Regions from separate parts of the Mesorhizobium sp. Root695 genome, predicted to be linked through region 3. Evidence: predicted binding sites of a transcription regulator. Region 3 holds the regulator's gene; each other region holds the start of a gene.
What was found. Region 3 encodes LexA, which represses DNA repair genes until DNA is damaged. Its sites were predicted from a motif close to TGTTCNNNNTGTGTTCNG; they were not measured.
Positions count from the first base shown of each region.

Region 1: the regulator LexA is predicted to act here: its motif matches at 2,154-2,171, upstream of ASD99_RS24985 (ImuA family protein).
Region 2: the regulator LexA is predicted to act here: its motif matches at 2,703-2,720, upstream of ASD99_RS10855 (ImuA family protein).

Region 1 covers NZ_LMHO01000034.1:300,027-305,369, reverse strand. Annotated here, with positions in the region: gene ASD99_RS24990 (DUF6504 family protein) at 1-1,154, opposite strand, end outside; gene ASD99_RS24985 (ImuA family protein) at 1,096-2,130, opposite strand; gene ASD99_RS24980 (metallopeptidase family protein) at 2,313-2,735, shown strand; gene ASD99_RS24975 (DUF1737 domain-containing protein) at 2,757-2,963, opposite strand; gene ASD99_RS24970 (HpcH/HpaI aldolase/citrate lyase family protein) at 2,999-3,874, opposite strand; gene ASD99_RS24965 (DUF4173 domain-containing protein) at 4,286-5,343, shown strand, end outside.
Region 2 covers NZ_LMHO01000009.1:74,263-79,605, reverse strand. Annotated here, with positions in the region: gene ASD99_RS10870 (helix-turn-helix transcriptional regulator) at 1-239, opposite strand, end outside; gene ASD99_RS10865 (Ku protein) at 274-1,098, opposite strand; gene ASD99_RS32050 (hypothetical protein) at 1,323-1,490, shown strand; gene ASD99_RS10860 (hypothetical protein) at 2,283-2,573, opposite strand; gene ASD99_RS10855 (ImuA family protein) at 2,751-3,515, shown strand; gene ASD99_RS10850 (DUF6504 family protein) at 3,427-4,950, shown strand; gene ASD99_RS10845 (error-prone DNA polymerase) at 4,947-5,343, shown strand, end outside.
Region 3 covers NZ_LMHO01000025.1:4,045-9,387, forward strand. Annotated here, with positions in the region: gene ASD99_RS22560 (ComEC/Rec2 family competence protein) at 1-1,689, shown strand, start outside; gene lexA (transcriptional repressor LexA) at 1,683-2,420, opposite strand; gene kynU (kynureninase) at 2,867-4,114, opposite strand; gene kynA (tryptophan 2,3-dioxygenase) at 4,191-5,027, opposite strand; gene ASD99_RS22580 (AMP-binding protein) at 5,024-5,343, opposite strand, start outside.

The DNA.
Region 1 (5,343 bases), on a different contig from region 3:
GGCGCCTGCAGCCTGTCCGGCTTCTTCGGCGGCGTGGTCCGGCGCGGCGCTTCGGTGAAGGGGATCGTGACGACGGCACACTCCGGCAGATGGCTTTCGACCTCGACCGGTTGCAGAACCGCACCCTCGCCGAGCCTGGCGCGGATGCGGTCGGCGAACAGCGCGATATCGGCGCCGTCGTCGATCACCTCGCCGGCAAGGTCGGCCTGCTGCATGTCGAAAGCGGCCGCCGTTAGCACCGAGAGCCGCACCAGATCGAAGCCATAGCCGACATCGATATCCTGTTCGAGCGCGGCCAGCCGTTCATGGAACAAGCGCTGGATCAGCCGGGGTTCGCGCATCGGCCGCGAGGTGCCGATGGCGATGCGGCTGACGGCGCCGTCGACGCGAAAGAGCAGCAGCGCCAGCGTCCTGGCGCCCTCGCCGCGGCGCTCGAGATCGGTCTTCAAGGTCGCCGCCAGCATGCCCACCAGCCGTTCGATGTCCTCGGTCAAGGTGACGGGTTCGGCCAGATGACGTTCGACCGAAAGCGGCGCGACGGGCAGGCGTGGCGACACCGCTTCGTCGAGGCGGCCAAGCGCCTGGTCGAGGCGCAGGAGCAGCAAGGCGCCGAAGCGGCGGGCAAGCGGCGCGCGCGGTGCCGCCATGACGGCGCCCGCCGTGCGCAGGCCGACGCTTTCCAGGCTGGCGCGGGTCGCCGGCTCGATGCGCAGTGCGGCCAGCGGCAGGGGGGCAAGCAGCGCCTCTTCCTCGCCGCAAGGCACGATGCGGTCGCCGGCAAACCGTGCCGCCGCCCAGGCAGCACCCGGTGTCGCGGCAAGCCCCGCGCGGACATCGAAGCCCTGGTGGAAGAAACGCGACAGGATGTCGTCCAGCATGGCGCGTTCGCCGCCGAACAGATGGGTGCAGCCGGTGACGTCGAGAAACAGGCCGTCCGCCCCGTCCAGCGCCACCAGCGGGGTGTAGCGGTCGCACCAGTCGGCAAGGCCTTCGAGCAGGCGGCGGTCGGCTTCCGGATCGGCCTCGACGACGTCGATCGACGGATGCATGGCGCGCGCATCGGCGATGCCCATGTCGCGCTTCAGGTGCAGTGCTTCAGCCCGCTCGTCGAGGGCCGAGATGCGCTGCGCGTTGCGGTCGCGATGGCTGATCACGAGCGGTGGGTGAGATGGCGGCAGGTGATCCGACGGCCGGGAACGCCAGGACCGCCCCAGGCGCTGCCGCAGGATCCTTTCCACGGCCAGATAGGGAAACCACAGGGACAGAATTCTTTGCCCGTTGTCTTTCCTCCCCCCCTCTTTGCCCGCTTGCTCTTTCGTCGAATGCGCGTTCATCGGGGTTCCACTCCAGTGTGAATTGTCCAGGCAGGGCCGTGCGGCTCTTGCCGATGGTGAGGGTGAAGGCCGGGCGGCCGATCGAGCCGGCGAGCGGCCCGGCGATGGTGTCGCGCGGCGCTGCCGGCGCCGAGGCGACGATGAGGCGGACGGGCGCCGCCGTCGGTTCGGGCTCGGCCGCCTGCCGCAGCAGGAACACCGGCCGGCCGGCACCTTGCGCCCTTGCATGCAGCCGGCGTGTCGCGGTCAGGTCCAGCCGCTGCGGATGGCCGCGGATTTCCAGGATGACCGCGGCAAGCGCCGTCATCCGGGCCGCCTCCTCGGCGACCCACAGCGCATCGACAAGTCGGGGCGCCTCGGAAAACAGCAATTGCTCCGGCCCGATGCCGAAGGAGGCGTGAAGCCCCCGGGCATAGGGAAAACCGGCCTCGCGGAAAATCTCCGTGGTGCCGATCCACAGCACCGGCAACCCCGGCGCCTGCTTGAGGATCAGGCTTGTCAGCGACAGGGCGAAACCGGCGACGGCCCCGGCATCGCGGGTTTGCGTGCCATGGATTTCGCTCAAGGCGGCCTTCGGCAGACCGCCACTCAGGGCGGCATCGAGACGCTCGACGCCGATGGGCAGGAAAGCATCCGGCAACCCCGCGGCAATGCCGCGCCGGACGATTGTGAGATCGGTGTTGACGTCAGCATCGGAGGTCGCGGCAGCCAAGCGCTCGGGCAGCGTTCCCTCGATTTTCGCGATCTGGCGGCGCAGGGCAAAAACAGTCTCCCGCGCCACGGCGGTCATCGCCATGACGGTCAGCTTCCATTCACAATTGTTCCTGTTATGTTCTTATAGATTCCAGAGGGACCCGGAAGAGTCAAGCGGAGTCATGGGGAATTTATTCCTCTCCGCAAGGATGGCGTAGGCGCATCAGCCCGTTTGTTTGCCGATTCCGGTGCGAAAGCCTATATGCCGGGATTAAAGGACAAAGCATGGCTCGCATCTACAAGACCCGCACCTGGCACGACGAACTCTCGCCCTCGATGGACGAAATGGAGTTCCTGGCGCTGGAGGCGTACGCCCATCTGCCGGAGGATTTTCGCAAGCTGACCGGCGAGATCGTCATCCAGATCGCCGAATTCCCGACCGACGAGATCATGGACGATCTGTCGCTGGAAACGCCCTTCGACCTGCTCGGCCTGTTCGAGGGGCGCGGCATCGCCGAGCGCTGGAACCCGCAGACCGGCGAAGGCCCGAACCGCATCACGCTCTACCGCCGCGCCATCCTCGACTACTGGTCCGAGAACGAAGAGACGCTGGGCGACATCGTCACCCACGTGCTGATCCACGAGATCGGCCACCATTTCGGCCTGTCGGACGATGATATGGAGAAGATCGAAGAGGCAGCGGAATAGCGGGGTGCTTCAGCGAAAAGCCTACCAGTCGCTGAGCTTGGTGTCCGGCCCGTATTCCTGACCGTCGATATCCTTCACGACGGCCTGGCCGCAGCGCATGGCCTTGGCTTTCTTGTCGTAGGCATAGGTCGGCGAGCCGAACAGGTGCCAGCCCTTGTTCAGCGCCGCCGTCACCTTGTGGCAAAAGCTGGCATCGTCCGGGCCGGTCAGAAAGCGGTAGAGTTTCATGTCTCAAGTCCTGTCGTGAATAACCTTAGCCGATATCATGCCCCGATGGCGGCGGCCTTCGCCAGCAGTTTTTCGGCCTGCGCCAGGTGCAACCGTTCGACCATCTTGCCGTTCAGCGCGATCACGCCCTTGCCGGCGTTCTCGGTGAGCGCGAAGGCATCTCTCACCTGCCGCGCATCGGCCACTGCCTCAGTGGATGGCGCAAAGGCGTGGTTCGCGGCTTCGATCTGGGCCGGGTGGATGAGGCTCTTGCCGTCGAACCCCATGGCGGCCGCCTCGGTGCATTCATGGGCGAAGGCGTCGAGGTCGCGAAAATCGTTGGAGACGCCGTCGAGCATGTCGATGCCGCCGGCGCGCGCGGCCAGCACCATCTGCATCAGCCATGGCACGAGGTAGCGCCGGTCAGGCGTCGCCAGCACGCCGGTCTCCTTGACGAGATCATTCGTTCCGGCAACGAAACAAGCCAAACGTGAGGCCGGGTCGCGGCCCAATTCGGCGATGGCGCCGATGTTGAGCAGCGCCTTGGGCGTCTCGATCATCGCCCACAGTTTCACGCTGTCGGGAGCAAAATTGTCGTCGAGCACATCGCCGGCCTCGAGCAGGTCGCGCGGCGTGTCGACCTTGGGCAACAGGATGCCGTCGGGTTCGCAGCCTGCGGCGGCCAGCAGGTCGTCGGCACCCCATTCGCTGGCCAGCGCATTGATGCGCACCACCATCTCGCAGCGACGGCCGTCACGGTTGGCGAAAATGCCGGCCAGTTTTTTGCGCGCGGCGATCTTGTCGGCTGGAGCGACGGCGTCCTCCAGGTCGATGATGACGGCGTCGCAGGAAAGCTGTGCGATCTTGGCCAGCGCCTTGTCGTTGGAGGCCGGGACGTAGAGCACCGAGCGGCGCGGGCGATAGGTTTCCATGCGTGATCTATGCCGCGTGCGGTTGGTGGAGGCAAGCGCGCAGGGCTTTGCGCCCATCCTCCCCCTTGTGGCGAGGGTCGCTGCGAAGCAGCGGGGTGGGGGTGCGGCGCCGGACCCCCACCCGGACCTTCGGTCCGACCTCCCCACAAGGGGGAGTTAGACGCTCGGCGCCCCTGTCTGCACAAAAACTGCACACGCTTGCCGAAAACCTCCTCGGATCCGCCCTGCGATCTCCCTGCCGGCCTGCGAGACAGGCGGCATGCAAAAGCGAGCAAAACCCCGTCTGCCTCATCGGTTGCGCAGCGAAGGCTGGTGGCTGGCCGATCCGCCGCGCATGACGGCGATCCTCATTCCCTTTGTCCGCAAGAGCCCGCCGGCAATTCGGCGGGACGCCATCAGGAAAGCCAGGTCGTGACAGCGTTGTTTTCCGCCGCGCCGAGCTATTGCAGCCGCCTTGGCGTTGCCGCCCTGCTGGTCGGGCTGGCGGATTTTCTGTTCTACGGCCAGCCCGCCGGGATCACGGTTTTCCTGTTCGCCCTCCTGATTGCCGCCGCGGTCGTCGCCGTGCACCCGGCGGCCTTCAGCGACGGCAGGGTCTGGCTCAAGCCCATCGCCCTGCTTGTCGCGCTGCTGCCGCTGGCCGAGACCGTCAGCGCCCTGTCGGTCTCGACCGCGCTGGCGGGGCTGGTCGTCTTCGCGCTTTCGCTCAGCGGCCGTCTGCGACATAGCATCGCCCGCATTGCCGGCCAGATCGCGCTGTTCCTGCTGGCGGCGCCTTTCCGGCTCGTTGGCGATTTCATCCGTTGGCGCAAGACGGCGCGGCGCTTTGGCCGGCGCCGCGTACGCCTGGCGGCGATCGCCGTCTGGGTCATGCCGCTGACCTTGGGCGCAGTCTTCCTGGCGCTGTTCGGCGCCGCCAACCCGGTCATCGACTACTGGCTGTCGCTGATCGACCTGCTGAAGCTGCTCGATCTCATCCAACTGGCTCGGCTTGCCTTCTGGCTGTTCGTGCTCGCCGGCGTCTGGGCTTTTCTGCGGCCACGCCTGCCACGTCTGCTCCGCCGTCTCCCGCGCGCGACGCCGGTGGCTGATATCAGCGCTCAATCCGAGGGAACCATCACCACCATGGAGGACATGCTGTTCGGCAAGGCGGCCATCCTTCGCGCGCTTGTTATGTTCAACATGCTGTTTGCGCTGCAGACCGGGCTCGACGCCACCTATCTGTGGGGCGGGGCCGCCCTTCCCGACGGGCTGAGCTACGCCGCCTACGCGCATCGCGGCGCCTATCCCTTGATCGTCACCGCGCTGCTTGCCGCCGGCTTCGTGCTGGCGGCGCTGCGGCCCGGAAGTGCTGCATCAGCCGATCCGGTCATCCGCCGGCTGGTCTATGCCTGGGTGGCGCAGAACATCATGCTGGTCATCTCGTCGATCCTGCGGCTCGACCTCTATATCGGCATCTATGCGCTGAC
Region 2 (5,343 bases), on a different contig from region 3:
TTCTTGAGCCGAACGCCAGGGCCGCCATGGATCGTCTCGCCATCACTTAGAAAGGCAACCCCCGCCAGTTCGAGCGCCGATCGCATCGCGACAATCATGCCGGCGGCCGGAATGCGCTTCCCTTTCTCGAAGTCCCGAACCGTCCCCTCGCTGACCTGCGCTTTGGCGCTAAGCCTGGCTTGTGACCAATCCAGCAGAGCACGCGCCGCCCGGCATTGCTCGACAGTCAATTGGGTCACAAACTTCTCCTCGATCGACACGGTGCTCGTTGGCCTACGCGCTCTTGCGCTTCGGCTCGCTCTTTTTGGGTGTCGCTAGCCCCTCCTGCTTGAGGCTCTTCTTAAGCACCTCAGCCAGGTTGATAACGTTCTCTTTCGGCTTAGGAGCCGCCTTCGGTGGCGCCTTGCCCTTGCGCTTCGCGTCAATCATGGCAATCAGCGCATCTTCGTAGGTGTCCTCGAATTTCGAGGGATCGAAAGTGGTCACCTTCTTGTCGATGAGCATGCCGGCGATTTCCAGCAACTCGGGATCGTACTTCGCCTTGGTCAAGCCCTCAAAAACACTGTCCTCGGCGACCATCTCGTTGTGGTTTCGCAGCTCGGTCATCACCATGCCCTTGCCATAGGGTTGGATCACAACTTCCCGGCCGCGCTGATAGAGCACGATGCACGACCGTGCTGCGACGCCCTTGTTCTTCATCGCGTCGCGGATCACACCGTAGGCTTCGACGGCCGCGCCGTCGGCGGGAATGAGGTAGTAGGGCTTCTCGAGATAGCGGGTGTCGATCTCGCTGATCGCGACAAACTCGCCTACTTCGAGCGTGTGATCCGAGGTGAGCTTAAGCGCCTTGATATCCGCGGGCTCGATCTGAAGGAATTCATCCTTCTCGACCTCGAACCCCTTGACCTGGTCTTCTGCGTCGACGGTCTTTCCTGTCTTCTCGTCGGCATAGACGCTTTTGACAGGAAGACCGTCCTTGCGGTTCAAAATTTTGAAGTGGATCTTGGATGCCTCGCTGGTGGCGCCGACAATCTTCACCCCGCAAGTCACCGATCCAACCTTCAAAAAGCCCTTCCAGACAGCACGTGGCGCAGCCATGTCGTTCATCCTGTTTCCGGTCAGTGCAAACGAGTTTTCTTTCAAATCGTTCCCTCCGCCGCGGGTTCGGCGGAGTCGACTGGATCCAGCAAGAAGCTTGAAAGCCAAGATGGCGGGATCGACCGTGTCGCGGCGCCAGCGATCGTCAACAGCGGTTCGGCAACCGGCTTCGACGGCTCCAAGGTACTGACACGACGAAGAGCGGAATCCATGCCTTCGCCAGGGTGCTATCTGGCAATCTGACAGATAAGGGAATCCGCGTGAACGACGTTGCTCCGGTCCAATGTCGCCACCGCTCAACCCGCCGGAAAAGCAGGCCGCGGACGTCTCGAAATTTGGCGCGAAGGCCGATGAAACGGCCCGCGCAGCCGGAAGAAATTGCACCCGCCTAAGTGTTTCTGGCATCGCTGCAATCTCCAGTCGCCTCGCGCAGGCGTCGCCACATCACGGAAGCTGGCCGAAGATTTTGACTAGCAGGGCACGGCCGACCATACGGTGGCGCCGGCGAATGCTGACGCCCTTGTCGCCCAATGGCAGGGCGTTCACCGCGTTGGGGGCAAGCCCTGCTCGAAAAGAGACCGTCGATGGACAAACGCGGCAGGTCTGGAGCGACGTCGATGGCAACGAGGTGATCGAGAAATACACCATTGCCGGCGTGGGCCATCCAAGGCGACTTCACTCATTGGCCGATGCTTCATGCGGACCGCCGCAGACGGGGACAGTCGGTCCCGCGTCCCGTCCTGCGGCCGGCGCTATGCTGACGCTCCTACGGCTGTCCCGTTCACCGCCCGCGGCGGGGGCGAATTTCCTCCGTCCCGCGCGCGACAATTGTCCGCTGTTGCGGACGCGCGCAGAACTGCGGCTTATACGCCGTCTTTCCTTAGAGGGCCGACCGAGGGTTTACATCGAGAAGGGGTCTTCGACCCGTCCAGCGGCCCGCAGAACCGCGACCTTTGAGTCTACATCGAATCTCTGAACTTCGTTTCCACGACCTAGTAACGCAGCCGGCGCCTCAAGCGATAGAACGCCGGGGAGCTCTGCAAGTCACGCGCGGCGTGCGTCATGAACAGGACAACGAACAAAATCAGCAAGGTAAAAGCGATTCCGGTGATAATGGGCATTGGACACTCTCTGGAAATCGAACTCGGTGTGACGGTTGGTTCAAAGTTGGAAGGCCAGCGCAGTCAGCCCGACCGCATAACACCGGGCTCCTCTGTCGGCTGATCGCTGATTGGCTGCTGCTGGGAGCTGTCGAGCACCACGTCTGAAAAGTTGACTGTGGCGACCAGATAGCCGGCTTCGTCGTAGACCCTTGTGACCGATCCGGATTGGTCGAGACCGGTGGGAGCACCCGCAACAAGCGCCGCGTGGGCCTTTTCGATTGCTCGCGGGCTAGCCAAATCGGGACTCGCCAACTCTTCCTCGAATGTTGTGGTCTGGTCGAACTCTGTGGTCTCAAAGCGGAACTTCGGCATGAACATCTCCTGTCACCAAGCAATGTCCGTGCACAAATTGGGTTCCCGAGAACGACGTACGGGGAAGCTCGAAGACCGATATCCGATCCTTCCCGCCGACCTCACGTCCCATTGACTCTTTGTCAGGAAGAGAACAAATGAGGAACATGCCATCAGCATTTCGCGTTCAGAGGACAGATGAGTGCATCGACGCCGACTGCTGCCATTTCCGATCTCCGAGATCGCATTGCGCGTCTCGAAGGAGGAAGCACGCGCGAACGAGCGGTGCTTCCCTTCGGTGTCGCTTCCATTGACAGCCATCTGCCTGGGGGCGGGGTGGCGCTTGGCGCTCTTCATGAGGTGGCCGGTGGCGGCAATGGTGCAATCGATGGCGCTGCTGCATCGCTTTTTGCTGCAGGCATTGCGGCCAGGACGCAAGGCAAGGTGCTGTGGTGTGTGACGCGCCAGGATCTGTTTGCGCCGGCAATCGCACAGGTCGGACTTCACCCTGATCGGGTGATCTATGTCGAGGCCGGTGACGACAAATCCCTGCTCGCCTGCTTCGAGGAAGGCCTGCGGCACGTCGGACTAGGGGCTGTGGTCGCCGAGGTTGCCCGTCTGTCGATGACGGCTTCGCGACGCCTGCAACTCGCATCGGAAGGCTCTGGTGCAATGGGCATCGCTATCCGCCGCTGGCGCCGCCAGACCGAAGCAGCCGATTTCGGGCAACCGACGGCGTCTGTCACCCGCTGGCGGGTTTCTGCCCTGCCATCGCGTCCGCTCCCCGTGCCGGGCGTTGGCCGGGCACGATGGCAACTTGAATTGATCAGATCCCGTGGAGGGGAAACGCTCGATATCGAAGTGGAGGCTTGTGATGCCAAGGGTCGTCTCGCTCTTCCTTCCAAGCTGGTCGACCGACCGGCTCAGAAGGAAATTGGGCGACGTCTCGCCGCCATCGGATAAGCCGTTGGTGACAGTGGGGCGGCACGGCAATCGTCGCCTGGTGACCGCGGTCGATCGCGCCGCATTGGAAGCCGGCTTGCGCGTCGGAATGCCTGCAACGAAGGCGCAGGCACTGGTCCAGGGGCTGGCGGTCATGGATGCCGAACCCGATGCCGACGCGGAGGCATTGGAGCGGCTGGCGCTATGGGCATTGCGGCGGTACGCGCCGATCGTCGCGACAGATCCTTCGGACGGATTGGTCATGGACACCACGGGCGCCGATCATCTTCACGGCGGCGAGAAGTTGATGCTGATCGATATGGTCAAGCGTCTCAGCCAGGCCGGCATCTTGGCGCGGGCAGCAGTTGCGGACAGCTGGGGTGCCGCACACGCCGTTGCGCGATACGTCAGGCAGACCGTCAGCGTGGTTGCCGTGAACGCTACCTATGATGCAATCCTTTCGCTCCCTATCCCGGCGCTGCGCTTGCCCGATGCAATGGTCAACGGTCTGCGTGTCTTGGGCTTCGACAGGGTAGGCGAGCTTTTGAAGCAGCCGCGCGCGCCGCTGACCCTGCGCTTCGGACCGGAACTGGGTCGCCGCCTTGACCAGGCGACGGGGCGCCTTGCCGAACCGATAGAGCCGGTCCGGCCGGCTGATGTGATCGAGGTCAAGCGTGCCTTTGGCGAACCCATCGGTGCGGCCGAGACAATCGCGCGCTATGTCGGCAAGCTTGTTCAAGCGCTTTGTCTCGAGCTGGAGGCCAAGGGCCTCGGCGCGCGGCGGCTTGACCTGCTGCTCTACCGCGTCGACAACCGCGTCGAGGCCATTCGCGTCGGCACGGCCTTGCCGGTTCGCGATGTAAAGCGACTGACGCGCTTGTTGTGCGACAAGATCGAAACGGTCGATCCGGGCTTCGGCATCGAATTGATGCGCCTGTCGGCGCCGCTGGCTGAACCGCTGACGCCCAGACAGACCATTTCATCGCTCATCGAGCAACAGGACGCCGACATCTCAGATCTGATCGACATACTCGGCAATCGTGTCGGCGAGGAAAAGCTCTACAGGTTTGCCCCGGTCGCCAGCGACGTGCCCGAACGGTCTGTTCGGCGCGTGGCACCCGCGTCGGTTGAAACCGGCGACGCTTGGCCTGACCATTGGCCGCGTCCGGCGCGTTTGTTTGCCGTGCCGGAGTTGATCGAGGCGATAGCGCTGTTGCCCGATCATCCGCCGGCCAGCTTTACCTGGAGAGGCATCCGGCGGCGGGTCACGCGCGCCGATGGCCCCGAGCGGGTTTTTGGCGAGTGGTGGAAGCGTGACGCCGAGCTTGCCGCCGTGCGCGACTATTTCCAGGTCGAGGACGACGCCGGCGAACGGTTCTGGATCTATCGCGCCGGCGACGGCGAGGATGTCGCGACCGGCTCGCATCGCTGGTTCTTGCACGGCATCTTCGGATGACCGCGTCCTACATCGAACTGCAATGCACCTCGCATTTTTCGTTCCTGCGCGGCGCCAGTTCCTGCGAGGAATTGTTTGCGCAAGCAGCATCTATGGACATGCCGGCGCTCGCCATCTGCGATCGCAACAGCCTGGCCGGAATCGTGCGGGCGCATGAGGCAGCAAAGGCGACCCGCGTCAGGCTGATCGTCGGCTGCCGGCTGGATCTGGCGGAAGGGGCCTCCATCCTGGTCCACCCGACCGATCGCGCGGCCTACTCCCGACTTTGCCGCTTGCTGTCGCTGGGCAAGAAGCGCGGCGGCAAGGCGAAATGCGTGCTGCACTGGGCCGATGTTGTTGCTTATGGCGAGGGCCTCGTTGCGGTGCTTGTTCCCGGCCAGGCCGATGACACAT
Region 3 (5,343 bases):
GGCATCGGCGGCAGCGGGTTCTTTCTCGGCAATCCAAAGCTTGTCGTCACTGATGACGGCGACATGCCGCTGTCGGCCCGCCTTTCCTCTCGCGTGGAAAATGCCCGTGAAGCGATTGCCGATCATATCAGGGCCAGCGTCGGTGGCGCCGAAGGCGAGATCGCCGCTGCGCTGATCGTCGGGGTGCGCGCCGGCATTCCCGATGAAATCAATGAAGCGATGCGGCGTACCGGCATCTACCACATTATCTCCATCTCCGGGCTGCACATGGCGCTGGTCGCCGGCACCATCATGGGTTTGCTGCGCGGTGCCTTCGCCCTGTTCCCGGACTTTTCCGCGCGCCGTCCGGTCAAGAAATATGCCGCCGCCGCGGCATTGCTTTCGATCGCCGCCTATCTCATCATCTCAGGCGTCGTGGTTGCCGCCGAGCGCAGCTTCATCATGCTGGCAGTGATGCTGATTGCCGTGCTGTTCGATCGGGCAGCACTCACCATGCGCAATCTGGCGATCTCGGCGATCGCCGTCATCGTGGTGTCGCCGCATGAAGTGGTCGGCCCAAGTTTTCAGATGTCGTTCGCGGCGACTGCCGCGCTGGTCGGCGCCTATGCCGGCTGGTCGGATCATCGCGCGGGGAAAACCAGACCGCCTCCGCCAAAGCGATCCTTACCTGGCTTCCTGACGCGAAAGTTCCTGCTGGCGGCGGGTGGCCTTGCCATGACCTCGATCATCGCCGGCAGCGCCACTGCGCTGTTTGCCATCTGGCATTTTCAGCGCGTGTCGCCGCTCAGCCTGTTTGCCAATCTGGCCATCATGCCGATTGTCTCGGTCGTTATGCTGCTTGCCGTGATCAGCGCACTGACGATGCCCTTTGGCGCCGATGGACCTTTTTTGTATCTGATGGGCGAGGGCCTGACGGCGATGGTCACCATATCGGCGTGGATCTCCGAGCGTTCGCCTGTCGATGGGGTCGGATTGATTTCGCAGCAGTCTGTCCTGCTGGTGGCGATTGCCCTGGTCATCGCGACGATGGCGACGACACGGCTGCGGCTCGCGGCTCTTCCCTTTGCGCTTGCCGGCCTGCTGACCGTCTCGGATGCGCGCACGCCCGACGTGCTGATCTCGGAGGACGCCCGACTGGTTGCGTTGCCGATCGGCGGCGGCGAGCTCGCCGTCAGCCGCGCACGGCCGAACGAATTCACCGTCGACAACTGGAAACGCGCACTGACATCCGAAACCATCGTCGTGCCGGAGGTGTTCGACAAGGGCGATGGGCAATTCGAGATCGCGGATGCCCCGGAACTGCCGCCGGGATCGCCGTTCTATTGCACCTCGGGCGTCTGTCTGGCCAGGCACACGTCCGGTGCGATCATTGCCTATGTCGAAGACCGAAAAGACACCTGGAAAGCCTGCGGCTTTGCCGAGCTGATCGTTGTCAATGACGCCACGGCCTATGACGCCTGTCACAATCCGCTGGTTCTCGTCATCACCAAGCGACAACTGGCTCGCAAAGGCAGCGCTGCCATCTTCTTCGATCGCCAGTCGGCGACCACGCCGGCAACCGTCAGCTTCGCGGTGGACAGGCCTTACCGGCCCTGGCATGTACAACGCAAATTCTCACGCGAGGCGAGGGGACTGCCGCCCTTCAAGGGACCAGAGAAGCCAGTGGTTAAACCGCAGCCACCTCAGTAGCGGCGGATCAGGCCGACGAGCTTGCCTTGCACCTTGACCCTGTCCGGGCCGAAAATACGGGTTTCATAGGCTGGATTGGCGGCTTCGAGAGCAATCGAGGCGCCCTTGCGGCGGAACCGCTTCAGCGTCGCTTCCTCTTCATCCACCAGCGCCACGATGATTTCGCCGGGGCTCGCCGTATTGGCATTGCGGATTATGACGGTATCGCCGTCGAAGATGCCGGCATCGATCATCGAGTCGCCCTTGACCTCAAGGGCATAGTGCTCGCCGCCCATGATCATGTCCGGCGGCACAGAAATCGAATGCGTCTGATGCTGGATGGCATCGATCGGCACACCTGCCGCGATGCGGCCCATCACCGGGATCGAAATGGCGGAGACCACGTCGTCGTCATTGCCGGCCGAAGACATCCGCGAAGGCGCCGGCTTGAGCTGCCGGCCAAGGCCGCCTTGACCAAGACTGCCCTGGATAATGCTTGGCGAGAACTTTTTTGCCGCGTTGAGGCCGGGCGCGATCGAATCCGGCAGCCGCAACACTTCCAGCGCGCGTGCCCGGTTGGGCAGCCGCCGAATGAAGCCGCGCTCCTCTAGAGCTGTGATTAGCCGGTGAATCCCGGATTTGGAGGCAAGATTGAGCGCCTCCTTCATCTCGTCGAAGGATGGCGGAATGCCGCTTTCCTTCAGGCGTTCATGGATGAACATCAGCAGTTCGTGTTGCTTGCGCGTCAGCATGGCGGCCCCCAAGGTACCGGAAATCAGAATCAGAAAAACAAACCCAGAACAAACACTATCTGTTCCAGTTGTGTTCCGCAACTGTTTAAAGTTTAATGAATTTGTTAAGATGGCGGAAATTTTTCGGTGTTGGAAAACGGGCCTCGTTGACGACTGTCTGCCGTCACGTTGCGCTTTCTGGCATTGAAATTGTTATGGTTAATGGCCTGTGGTCCATGCCGAGCTCAGTGTTGGCATGAGCTGTCGATAGGCCCCTCGAATGTGGGTATTTCAGCTTTTCGGGCGTTCGTTCGCAGTGAACGAAACGAAGCCAAAATGCCAACCTTGGTTAATTATCGCGGCTGGCGCTGGCCCCCAGCAATGAACGCATTTGCGAGCTGGAAATTCGTCCCTCGGTCATATGACTTGGGGAGAGCCGGCGACGACAGATCGTCGAAAGGGCTGCGTCAGGTGACAGCCTCCTTGACGGCGAAACGCTGGTCCTTCCATGCACCCGTGCGCAGAATGTCTTCCAGCACCTCGACCGCCAGCCACACATCCTTGTAGCCGACATAGAGCGGTGTGAAGCCGAAACGGATGGTCGATGGCGCGCGGAAATCACCGATCACCCCACGCTCGATCAGCGCCCGCATGATTTGATAGCCGTGATCGTTATGGAACGACACTTGGCTGCCGCGCTTGGTCGCGTCGCGGGTGCTCTCCAGCGTGAGACCATAGGCGCCGCACTTCTCTTCGACGAGCTGGATGAACAGTTCGGTCAGCGCGACGCTCTTCTTTCGCAATGCCGCCATGTCGACGTCGTTCCAGATGGCAAGCGCGCCTTTGAGCGCCCGCATCGACAGGACCGGCTGCGTGCCGCACAGAAAGCGGCGGATGCCGGTGCCGGCAACATAACCCTGTTCGAAGGCAAAGGGCCGCGCATGCCCCCACCAGCCACTGAGCGGCTGGCTGATATCGCCGTGGTGGCGCTTTGCGGCATAGATGAAGGCAGGCGCGCCCGGACCGCCGTTGAGGTACTTGTAGGTGCAGCCGATGGCGAAATCGGCATTTGCATGGTCGAGTTCGACCGGCAGAGCGCCCGCGGTGTGGCAGAGATCCCAGACGATCAGCGCTCCGGCCGCATGAGCCTTGCGCGTCAGCGCCGCCATGTCGCGCAGTTCACCCGATTTGTAATTGACGTGGTTGACCACCACCACCGCGACGCTTTCGTCGATCAGCTCTTCGATGGTTGGCGCGTCGACGCCAGCGAGGCGCAGCACGACGCCATCCCGGGTCGAGGCCACGCCTTCGGCGATGTACAGGTCGGTGGGAAAACTATCACCCTCGGCGACGATGGCCAACCGGCCGGGCCGCATCTCCAGCGCCGCATGCAGCACCTTGTAGATGTTGGCCGACGTCGTGTCGCAGACGACGGTCTGGCCGGCCGCGGCTCCGATCAGGCGTCCGATCTGGTCGCCGAGTTCGATCGGCATGTCGAACCATCCGGCTGTGTTCCAGGCTCGGATGAGATCCTGGGCCCATTCCTGGGTCGCCGCCTGCTGCAGCTCGCCAAGAGCGGCATGCGACGCTGCCCCCAGTGAATTGCCGTCGAGATAGATCACCCCCTCTGGCAAAATGAAACGATCGCGCATGGCACGCAGCGGATCCGTGGCATCCATCGCTTCGATTGCAGCCAGATCAGGAATTCCACCCATGGTCAGTCAGTCCTCTGTTGTTCGCGAAGGGTTTTCCGCCACAGACGCGTCCCCTCGGTGTGCCTGAATTTCGATGTCAGAGCCTTGTGCGGACCGTCCACAGCTCCGGGAACAGCACGACCTCGAGCATCTTCTTCAGATACGAAGCACCCGACGTGCCGCCGGTGCCGCGCTTCAGGCCGATGATGCGCTCGACCGTGGTAACGTGATTGAAGCGCCAGCGGCGGAAATAATCCTCGAAGTCGACCAGCTTCTCGGCCAGTTCGTAGAACATCCAGTAGCGCTGCGGATCGCGGTAGATGGTCTGCCAGGCGACCAGGACCTCTTCATCTTCGGTTCGCGTCTCACGCCAGTCCGTGCGCCTGGCATCGGCGCCGATGTCGAACCCGTTGCGCGCCAGAAGCAGCAGTGCCTCGTCATAGAGCGAAGGCTCGGCCAGGATCGCCTCCAGCTTCCCGCTGAGGTCCGGCCGGTGCTTATGCGGCCCGAGCATGGCCAGGTTGCGGTTGCCGGCCATGAATTCGATGGCGCGATACTGCCAGGACTGAAAACCCGAGGACTGGCCGAGCGCATCGCGGAACTCGGTGTACTCGCTGGGCGTCATCGTCCGCAGCACGTCCCAGGCATTGTTCAGTTGCTCGAAGATGCGCGCGACGCGCGACAGCATCTTGAAGCTCGGCTCGAGCCGGTCGGCTCGGATCGAACGGATCGCAGCGCCAATCTCATGCAGGGCGAGCTTCATCCACAGTTCGGAGGTCTGATGCTGGATGATGAACAGCATCTCGTCATGCGCCGACGACAGCGGCGTCTGGGCCTCCAGCACTTTCTCCAGGTGCAGATAGTCGCTGTAGGACATGCGCTCCTTGAACGACATCTGCGCGCCTTCGGACGCCGGATCGTAGGGCTCGCTCAATTGATTTTCTCCGTACGCAGCCGGAAGCGCTGGATCTTGCCGGTCTGGGTCTTGGGCAGAGCGGCGATGAATTTCACTGACCGTGGATATTTGTAAGGGGCGATCGTCGCCTTGACGTGGTCCTGCAGGCGCTTGGTGGTCAACGCGTCAGGGGCCACGCCCTGCGCCAACACGACATGCGCCTCGACGATCTGGCCGCGCTCGGCATCGCCGGCGCCGATGACAGCGCATTCGGCGACGTCCGGATGCGACAGCAGTGCCGCCTCGACCTCGGGGCCGGCGATGTTGTAGCCGGCGCTGACGATCATATCGTCTG